DNA from 2 places in the Tersicoccus mangrovi genome. Region 1 is predicted to be linked to the other one. Evidence: riboswitches for the same ligand, from Rfam matches in the RefSeq annotation. Region 1 holds a riboswitch; the other holds the start of a gene.
What was found. Region 1 has a riboswitch for S-adenosylmethionine ahead of V6N00_RS04595 (cobalamin-independent methionine synthase II family protein). Riboswitches for the same ligand answer to the same signal wherever they lie in the genome.

Region 1 (5,043 bases):
CGTGCTGGAGGCCATCGACCATGACTACGAGCTGGACCGGCCCACGCGGATCCGCGTGAGGTTGATGCTCGAGAATTCGTCCCGCTCGTTGGACCCCGGGTGGGTCGAGATCACCGCGTGCCCGCGGGATGAACTGCGCGAACGCGTTCTCGCTGTCCTCGCTGCCGCCAACGACTACGAGGAGGCCTACTTGGAAGCGCGCTCCTCGTACGACGGGGTGTGAGCTAGCGGCCGGGTGTCCAGCCGGACTGCGCCAGCCACGCCGGAAGGTCGAGGAGTTCCGGGTCGAGGGTGCGCACTTGGTCGATGTCGGCCTTGTACGCGGGCGTCTCGACGAACCAACGGAACATCGCCGTCATGTCCTCGTTCGGGAGCGCCCCCAGCGGGAGCGACTCGAAGCGGGCGGGTAGCCCGGCGTGCTCACCGACGGCTCTCGCGATCTCGCTGCCCGTACGGGAGTCGCCGGCGATCTCGATGCTGCCGCCCTCGACGTCGGTCCCGCCGAGCAGGACGACGGCGGCGACGCGACCGATGTCGCGCACGGCCACCATCTGCAGCGGTACGCCGTCCGGCAGGGCCATGCGCACGACCACCTCGCCGTCCTCGACGCTGACGCCGAAGCCCGCGAGGTTCTCCATGAAGTACACGGGCCGGACGATGGTCGCGTGCAGGCCGAGGGATTCGATGCGCTCCTCGACACGGCGCTTGCTCTCGAAGTGGGGGATGCCGGTGTTCCGCTCGGCGCCGCCGACGGAGCTGAACACGAGGTGCGGCAGCCGGGCGCGGGCGGCGGCGTCGGCGATCGCGATGCCGGACGTCACCTCGCCCTGGATGCCGTCAGGCCCGGCCATGGTGGTCATCGCGTACGCGGCGGAGACGCCGTCGAACAGGGCGTCCAGCGACGCGGGGTCGGTGACGTCGCCCTGACTGAGCTCGACGCCGCGTTCGGCGAGGGCATGCGCCTTCTTGGCCTGCGGGTCGCGGACGAGGGCGCGGACGTTCGCGCCGCGCTCCAGCAGGGCGTCGACCACCGACCCGCCCTGCTGGCCGGTGGCGCCGACGACGGCGATCGGGGAATCGGTTCCGGGGGTGGGCGTCATGGCCTACTCCTTCAGGCTGAGGGACGAGCGTGCCGCAGGAGACAACGCCGGCGGGCGGCCGGTCATGCCCGGCAGCTCGTCAATAGATGCTCGCTGGAGCCATTTCCCGTACCGGATCGAACAGCTAATGACGAGCTGGCGAAATGGCGCCCTCGTACATCACGAACGGCCAAGCGATGCCCGGCACCCGGCCGGTCACGTCGTAGCGGTCCACCGAGACGGTGGTAAAGCCGGTGCGCGCCGCCGCCGCGAGCGGGTCCCGCGCCAGGTGGCAGTTGCGGTCCAGTGCCGCCGTCACGGGCGTGGCCGCCCGCTGCAGCACCCGTAGCCCGCTTCCGGCCGGGGCCGCGACGTGTTCCAGGAACACCAGCCGTCCGCCCGGCCGGAGGACTCGCCGCGCCTCGTTCAGCGCGCGGTCGAGGTCGTCGACGCTGCACAACGCCACCACCGCGAGCACGACGTCGATGCTGCCGTCCGCCACCGGCAGGGCCTCGGCCCGAGCCGCCAGCGGGGCCCGGAAGCCGCGGGCGGCAGCCTTCTCGGCCAGCCGGCGCCGCGCCCGCGACGACGGTTCGATGCCGATCCAGTCGGCCGAGCCCGGCAGATCCGCCAGGTCGCGGCCCTCGCCGGCGCCGACCTCCACCACCGTGCCGGACAGCCCACCGAGCATCGCCCGCCGCACCTGCCGCAGCCGTTCGTAGCCGACACGCGTCGTCATGACCTCCAGTCCGCCCCGCAACACGGCCGAACTCAAGGGGCAGGGGCCACGGACCACTCTGGTCAACCCCCGGCTGCCGGGGCACAATCACCGCATGGTCGACGTCGGCGCCGAGATGAGCAATCCCCGCTCCGGGGAACGGTTCGTGTGGCGGGCCACCCACGACTCGACCGGCGGCGAGTACTGCGAGTTCGACCTGCACCTCGACTCCGGCGCAAAGGTCGCGCTCGCCCACCGCCATCCGTTTCAGGAGGAGCGATTCACCGTGGTCAGCGGTGCTCTCGACCTGACCAACGGACGGGAACGCAGCACCGTGACCGCCGGGCAGGCCGTCGCCATCCCGCCGAACACGCCGCACCGGTGGGGCAATGCCGGAACGGAAGCGTCCCATGTCCGGGTGCGGCTCACCCCCGCCCTGGAAATCGAGGACTACTTCGCCGCCTTCTGCGCGGTCGCCACGGCGGGCCGTGCGGTGCGCTCCGGACTCCCGCGCAACCCGTTCCAGTTCGCGGTGATGGCGCACGCCCATCGGGCGGAGTTCACCCTGCCGTCCGAGGCGCTGCAGCGCGTGTTCGGGCCCGTCGTCGGCGTGCTGGCCCCGATCGGATCGCGGCTGGGTTACCGCAGCGACGGCCTGGGTCGCTGACGACGGCGCTACAGACGACGCCGCCGTGCGGGGCAACGCCTCCGATGTCCCGGGCACCGACGAGCCGGCCGGCTACGCCTACCGCGACGCCACGAGCGCGGAGTACGTCGTCGGGTACGGCCGCACCGGCTTCTGAGGACGGCCGGCTTCTGAGGTCGGGTTCCGCCGTCGCAGCGGTGCGATCACCACACCGAGTGTGACCAGAGTGACGGACGTTGCCGGAATCGAGTCACGTCCGTCACAACCGTCACACTCGGTGTAGCCGTTGCTCCGCGGCCGGTCGACCCGGCCCGAGTCCGCCGCGCGGCACGGGCGATGAAACTCCGCGTCGGTGGACGGCGACATCCTTTGCGTGCCCGGCCGCGGCTCTGGTACATCTGGCGGGGTAACCATCCGGAGCGGCCGAGAGACCTGGCTCGTCGACGCCGCAGCAACCCCCCGACTCGGGCACGGTGCTACTGCCAGGACCGATGGAGAGGTGGCCTTGCCATGTCCGTGAACACCGACCACATCCGCGTGACCCACACCGGGTCGCTGCCTCGCACCCCCGAGCTGCTCGCCGCCAACGCGGCCCGGCAGGCGAACGGGATCACCGACGAGTTCCGCGAACTGCTCGAGGCGTCCGTCGTCGACATCGTCGCCCGGCAGAAGAAGCTCGGCATCGACATCCCCAACGACGGAGAGTACGGCCACGAGATGAGCAACGACGTCGACTACGGCGCCTGGTGGAACTACTCGTTCTCCCGGCTCGGCGGTCTGGAGGCGGGCCGCGGCGGTGACCGCTGGGCCGACCCGGAGGTGCACCGGTCCAGCCCCGGCAACATCGTCCTGACGTCCTTCCCGGACCGCCGCGACTGGTCCCGCTTCCGCGAGGCCTACACCGATCCGAACGGCGGGGTCCTGACCGGCCGCAAGCCCGTGATCCAGCCCAAGGTCGTCGCCCCGCTGACCTACACCGGCCACGACCTGGTCCGCTCCGACGTCACCAACCTCAGGACCGCCCTGACGAAGGCCGGCGTCGAGGACGGCTTCCTCGCCTCCCTCTCGCCGGGTTCGTGCGCGCGCATCGGCAACGACTACTACAAGACGCCCGAGGAACTCGTCTGGGCATCCGCCGAGGCCATGCGGGAGGAGTACCTCGCGATCGTCGAGGCGGGGTTGACCGTCCAGCTGGACGACCCGTCGCTGGCCGAGAGCTGGGACCAGATCAACCCCGAGCCCACGGTCGAGGACTACCTCGACTTCCTCAAGGTGCGGATCGAGGCCACCAACTGGGCGCTGCGCGGCATCCCGCAGGAGAAGGTCCGCCTGCACGTGTGCTGGGGCTCGTGGCACGGCCCGCACACCACCGACATCCCGTTCAAGGACATCGTCGACACGGTGCTGCAGATCAACGCCGGTGCCTACTCGTTCGAGGCCGGCAACGTCCGGCACGAGCACGAGTGGCGGGTGTGGCAGGACACGGAGCTGCCGGAGGGCAAGTCGATCATCCCGGGCGTCGTCTCGCACGCGACCAACGTGATCGAACACCCCGAGCTGGTCGCCGACCGGATCGAGCGCTTCGCCTCGCTGGTGGGCCGCGAACGCGTCATCGCGTCGACGGACTGCGGGCTGGGCGGCCGCGTGCACCCGCAGATCGCCGTCGCCAAGCTCGAGGCCCTCGGCCAGGGGGCCGCGCTGGCCACCAAGCGGCTGTGGAAGACGGCGGACGTGCTCGCCTGATCTCGCGATTCACCGCGGCAGGCCCGGATCCCGTGCGACGGGGTCCGGGCCTGCCGGCGTTCCGGGCCGGCGAGGCACCCCGGCAGGATTCACCCGGCAGGATGGAGTGCATGACGGGAGCGGCGTGGACGGAACGGCACCAGGTGGCCCTGTACCTGGGGTCGATCGCCGTCGGCGCCGCCGCAGGGCTGCTGGTCCCGGGCGTCGCCGGGCCGGCCGAGTCGTTGACCATGCCGGTGCTGGCACTGCTGCTGTACGCCACGTTCCTGGCCGTGCCCGTCGCGCGGATCGGCCGGGCGCTGGCCGACCGTCGCTTCCTGGTCACCGTGCTGGCCGTGAACTTCCTCGCCGTCCCCGTCGTCGCGCTCGCGCTCTCCGCGCCGCTCGTCGGCCGGCCGGCCCTGCTGCTCGGCGTCCTCGTCGTCCTGCTGGCGCCCTGCATCGACTACGTCGTCGTTTTCACCGGACTGGCCGGTGGGGCCGCTGACCGGCTCGTCGCGGTGACTCCGGTGCTGATGCTCGTCCAGCTGCTGGTGGTGCCGGCCGTGCTGGCGCTCGCCGTCGGCCCCGGCGTCCTCGGCAGGCTGGACGTCGGCCCATTCGTCACCGCGTTCGGCGTCCTCATCGTGCTGCCCCTGGCCGCGGCGTGGCTGACGCAGGCCGCACGGGAGCGGAACGTCCGCGCGGCCACCACACTCCTCGACGGCGGGGCGGTCGCGATGGTGCCGCTGATGATGGCGACGCTCGCGGTCGTCGTCGCCTCCCAGATCACGCGCGTGGTGAGTCGGCCGGCGACGGTGCTGCTCGCCGTGCCGGTCTTCGTGCTGTTCGGCGTCGTCATGGTGGCGGTGGGCATG
Region 2 (5,043 bases), on a different contig from region 1:
CCGCCGAGGAAGGCGCCGAGGGCGTTGGCGATGTTCAGCGCCGAGTGGTTCAGAGCGGCGGCGAGCGTCTGCGCGTCCGCGGCGACGTCCATCAGCCGGGCCTGCAGCCCGGGCACGAGCACGGATCCGCTCGCCCCGATGAGCAGGACCATGACCATCGCGGGGATCGCCCAGTGCACCACGATCGCGAAGACGGCGAGCAGCACGCACGTGATGACGAGGCCGATGACGATGCCGCCGATGACGGACCGGTCCGCCAGGCGCCCGCCGACCAGGTTGCCGAGCACCATCCCCAGTCCGTAGAGGCCGACGACGAGCGGCAGCCACGCGGCGTCGAGCCCGGCGACGCCCGTCATGATCGGCCCGATGTAGGAGTACATGGCGAAGAAGCCGCCGAACCCGACGATGCCGGTGAGCAACGCGTACCAGACCTGCGGGCGACGCAGCGCGCCGAGCTCCCGCAGCGGGCTCGCGTCCGGGTCGGCCGGGACGAACGGGACGACGCGGCTGATGAGGACCACGGCGAGGGCGCCGATCGCGGCGACGAACACGAACATCCACCGCCAGCCCACGGTCTGGCCGAGCCAGGTGGCCACGGGCACGCCGATCACATTGGCCACCGACAGACCCATCATGACCATGGCGATCGCGTGCGCGCGCCGGGTGGCCGGGGCCAGGGACGCGCCGATGAGGGCGGCGACCCCGAAATAGGCGCCGTGGGGCAGCCCGGCGATGAACCGGGTGACGACGAGCCACGGGTAGCTGGGCGCGAAGAACGCACTGAGGTTGCCGACGGTGAACAGCACCATCAGCAGGACGGCGAGGTGCTTGCGGGGGATGCGGGTGCCGAGCGTCGCGAGGACGGGGGCGCCGACGACGACGCCGAGGGCGTACGCGGAGATGACGTGGCCGGCCTCGGAGATGCTCACGGCCATGTCGTCGGCCACGTTCTGCAGCAGCCCCATCATCGAGAACTCGGTGACGCCGATGCCGAAGCCGCCGACGGCCAGGACGATGATCGCGTTGCGCAGCACCCGCGCGTCGACGGCGCGCACCAGGGGGTGCGAACCGGTGCGGGGGCGGGCGGAAGCGGTGATCGCGGAGGCCTGGGCGGCGTCCTGCTGAGCTGGCGGGGTCACCGGAACAATTTTAGGGCGACCTACACTGGCGGCATGACCGAAACGGGCCCGGATACCGCCGATCGTGAGGGACCTCACCGGGTCCGGGTGGTCGGGGCGGCCCTGGTCGACGACGTCCGGCGTCCACGGCGGCTGCTGGCGGCCCGGCGCAGTGCTCCCGCGGCGCTCGCGGGGCAGTGGGAGTTCCCCGGCGGCAAGGTCGAACCGGGGGAGAGCGGGCCGGACGCCCTCGTCCGCGAACTCGACGAGGAGCTCGGCGTCGCTGCCGTCCTGCACGAGGAGCTGCCCGGGCCCTCGCCCGAGGGGTGGCCGCTGTCCGGCACCGCCGTGATGCGGGTCTGGATCGCCACGACGTCGGACGAGCCGGCCGCCCTTCAGGACCACGACGAGCTGCGCTGGGTGGACCTGGACGACCCCGCCGCCGTCACCGCCCTGCCCTGGATCCCCGCGGACCTGCCGATCGTCGAGTCGCTGCTCGAACGGCTGGCCGCCCTGCGTACCGCCCGGTAGTGGAGTTGCCGCACTTCGGCTCTGCCGGCCGTCCGTGTCTCCACCCGTGAGTCAGCGACTCACGCCCGAAAGCGGTGCTCAAAGAGCCCCGCTTTCGGGCGGTGACCGCTAACTCAGCGAAGACGGGGTCGGTGGTGCCGCGGCGTCGCGGCGAGCGCGGCTCCGCTGGGCGGTCCATCCGTGAGTTAGCGGCTCACGCCCGAATGGGGTGCTCATTGAGCCCTGCCTTCGGGCGGTAACCGCTAATTCAGCGATGGAGGAGCGTGCTTTCGAGCAGTGACCGCTAACTCAGCGATGGAAGGCCGCACTGTCGGGCGGAACCGGCTGACTCAGCGAAGACGGGGTCGGTGGTGCCGCGGCGTAGCGGCGAGCGCGGCTCTGCTGGGCGGTCCATCCGTGAGTTAGCGGCTCACGCCCGAAAGGGGTGCTCATTGAGCCCTGCTTTCGGGCGGTGACCGCTAACTCAGCGATGGAGGGGCGTGTCATCGGGCGGGAACCGGCTGACTCAGCGATGGAAGGCCGCGCTTCCGGGCGGGAACCGCGGGCTCACCGATCGGGAGCCGCCGTTCCCGGGGAACCGCCGATTGACGCCAAGGCGGAGACAGCGCTTCCCGTTGTCCGGCGAGACACGGAAGCCGAGGACGCTAGAACAGTGCCGGCTGCTCGGGCTCCGCTGCCGAGGATGTCGTCGGCATCGAGGGCGGGACAGCGTCGTGCCGAGCCAGCTCGTGGGGTCCGTAGTCGAGGAGTCGGCGGTCGTCGCGGGCACCGGCGATGGCCGCCGACTCGGGCTCGTCCCGGAAGAACCGGGCCGACGAGCCCAGGCCGTGCCGGCGCCGGAAGTAGCGGAGCCGGCCGGCCAGCCAGGTGGTGTACTCCTTGGTCGCGTACGTGCCGCCCCCGTAGAGCCGGCGGTACCGGCCGACCAGCTGCGGGTGTTCGGCGGCGAGCCAGGTGAACCACCACTCGCGGGCACCCGGCCGCAGGTGCAGTGCCCCGGCGGTCACCCCGCTCGCCCCCGCCGCGGCGAGCGCGCCGAACAGGCCGTCGAGCGCCTCATCGGTGTCGGTCAACCACGGCAGGATCGGCATCGCCATCACCCCGCACGGCATCCCGGCGTCCGCCAGCCGCCGGATCAGGTCGAGCCGGGCCGCCGGGGTCGGGGTGCCCGGTTCGACGCGCCGTTGCAGCTGCGGGTCGACCATCGCCAGCGAGATGCCGACCCCGACCGGCACGTCCTTCGCCGCCGCGGTCAGCAACGGCAGGTCCCGCGCCAGCAGGGTGCCCTTGGTCAGGATCGAGAACGGGGTGCCGGAGCCGGCGAGCTCGCCGATGATCCCGGGCATCAGCCGGTACCGTCCCTCGGCCCGCTGGTACGGGTCCGTGTTGGTCCCGAGGGCGACGTGGGGGCGCGCCCAGGACCGGCGTCGCACCTCCGCGTGCAGCACCTCGACGGCATTGACCTTCACGACGAGCTGGCTGTCGAAGTCCGGGCCCGCGTCGAGGTCGAGATAGGTGTGCGTCTTGCGGGCGAAGCAGTACACGCAGGCGTGCGAGCAGCCGCGGTACGGGTTGATGGTCCAGGCGAAGGGCATGGCCGACGTCGCCGGGACGTGGTTGAGCAGGCTCTTCGCGTGCACCTCGTGGAAGGTGATGCCGGCGAACTCGGGCGTGCGGACCGATCGTTGCAGGCCGGCGAGCGGAAGCAGGGCCGGCGTGGGGCGCACTCCGGGAATCTGCCCCTCGATCTCGGGGGACGCGGCGGCCGTCTCCGCCGCGATCGTCTGACCTTCCCAACGCATGGGCTCATTCGAACACACGTTCGAACGATTGATCAAGCAGTCCACGCGCATGCCCGGCGGTCACAGCCTGTGGCTTGTGCCCGCCGCCCTTCACACGCCGTCACAGCAGTTCCGCGCGCCGCCCGCGGTCCGCCACGATGGGGGAGCGAGATCACGAGTCCCGACGCGAAGCTCTGGCTGGTCGGGCGGCAACCCTCTCCCGTGGTGGGGTGCCCCAGATGAGGATCCGGTCGTGCACCCTGCGCGGCAAGCACGGCCCCGGCGGTGGGTGCGACCCGCGTACGCCGCTCCCGGGCGCCCCGACGAGGGAGACCCGCATGACCGAAACGTCCATCACCGAGAGCACCGAGACGGCCTCCGGCACCGGCACCACCGGCAGCGCCTTCGCCACGGCTGCTGCCCGCTACCGGCCGATCTTCGCTCGCATCGCCGCCGGGGCGCTCGACCGCGAACGGAACCGCACACTGCCCACCGAGCAGATCGGCTGGCTCAAGGACGCCGGCTTCGGCGCCGTCCGGATTCCCGTCGAGCTCGGCGGCGACGGGCTGACCTGGCCCGAGCTCACGACGCTGCTGATCGAGCTCGCCGCCGCGGACAGCAACCTCCCGCAGGCGCTGCGTGCCCACATCGCCCTCGTCGAGGAGAACCTGGTCCGGCGCCGCCGCGGGGAGGACCGCGGCGTCTGGCTCGAGCGGTTCGCCGCCGGGCAGCTCGCGGGCAATGCCTGGACCGAGCCCGGCGCCGGCGGCACGGCCACGATCCTCGAGGACACTCCCAGCGGACCGACGCTGACAGGCCGGAAGTACTACACGACCGGCACGATTTTCGCCGACTGGATCGACGTTACCGCCAGGCGCCCGGACGGCACCGACGTCTCGGTCGTGATCGCGACGACGACGCCGGGCGTGCGCACCGACGACGACTGGGACGGCTTCGGGCAGCGGCTCACCGGCAGCGGCACCACCGAGTTCACCGCCGCCGCCGTCGACCCCGCGAATGTCTCCCCGTTCGCCGACCGCTTCCCTTATCAGACGGCTCTCTACCAGCACCTGCTGCTCGTCGCCCTGGCCGGGATCGGCCGGGCCGTCGTCGTCGACGCCGCCGAGCAGGTGCGCCGCCGCACCCGGGTCTTCGGCCACGGCAACGCCGACCTCGTCCGGGACGACGCCCAGATCCTCGCCGTCGTCGGCGAGATCAGCGCCCAGGCGTATGCCGCCGAGGCGACGACACTGCGGGCGGCCCACAGCCTCCAGGCCGCGTTCGCGGCGACCGGGGGAGCGCGGGAGCGGGAGGCGGTGGTCGCCACCGAACTGGAGACGGGTCAGGCGCAGATCGTGCTCAGCCGGCTCGTGCCCGAGGCCGCCGGAGCCCTGTTCGACGCGCTCGGCGCGTCCTCGACCAGCCAGTCCCGTGCGCTGGACCGGCACTGGCGCAACGCCCGCACCGTCGCCACCCACAACCCGTTCATCTACAAGGCGCGGATCGTCGGCGACCGGGAGGTCAACGGGACCGAGCCGCCCCTGATCTGGACCATCGGCGAGGCCGACGCCGATCGCCGGGCCGCCCGTGACCGGCAGCCCACCGTCGTCGGC

Region 2: another riboswitch for S-adenosylmethionine. It lies ahead of V6N00_RS15590 (acyl-CoA dehydrogenase family protein); the one in region 1 lies ahead of V6N00_RS04595 (cobalamin-independent methionine synthase II family protein).

The regions. Positions count from the first base shown of each region.
Region 1 covers NZ_JBAJMW010000002.1:169,309-174,351, reverse strand. The annotation lists gene V6N00_RS04615 (hypothetical protein) at 1-223, shown strand, start outside; gene V6N00_RS04610 (NmrA/HSCARG family protein) at 225-1,100, opposite strand; gene V6N00_RS04605 (class I SAM-dependent methyltransferase) at 1,225-1,818, opposite strand; gene V6N00_RS04600 (cupin domain-containing protein) at 1,817-2,464, shown strand; SAM riboswitch class I at 2,851-2,941, shown strand; gene V6N00_RS04595 (cobalamin-independent methionine synthase II family protein) at 2,954-4,186, shown strand; gene V6N00_RS04590 (arsenic resistance protein) at 4,297-5,043, shown strand, end outside.
Region 2 covers NZ_JBAJMW010000009.1:61,657-66,699, reverse strand. The annotation lists gene V6N00_RS15605 (MFS transporter) at 1-1,139, opposite strand, end outside; gene V6N00_RS15600 (NUDIX domain-containing protein) at 1,173-1,649, shown strand; gene V6N00_RS15595 (Rv2578c family radical SAM protein) at 2,294-3,451, opposite strand; SAM riboswitch class IV at 3,601-3,710, shown strand; gene V6N00_RS15590 (acyl-CoA dehydrogenase family protein) at 3,769-5,043, shown strand, end outside.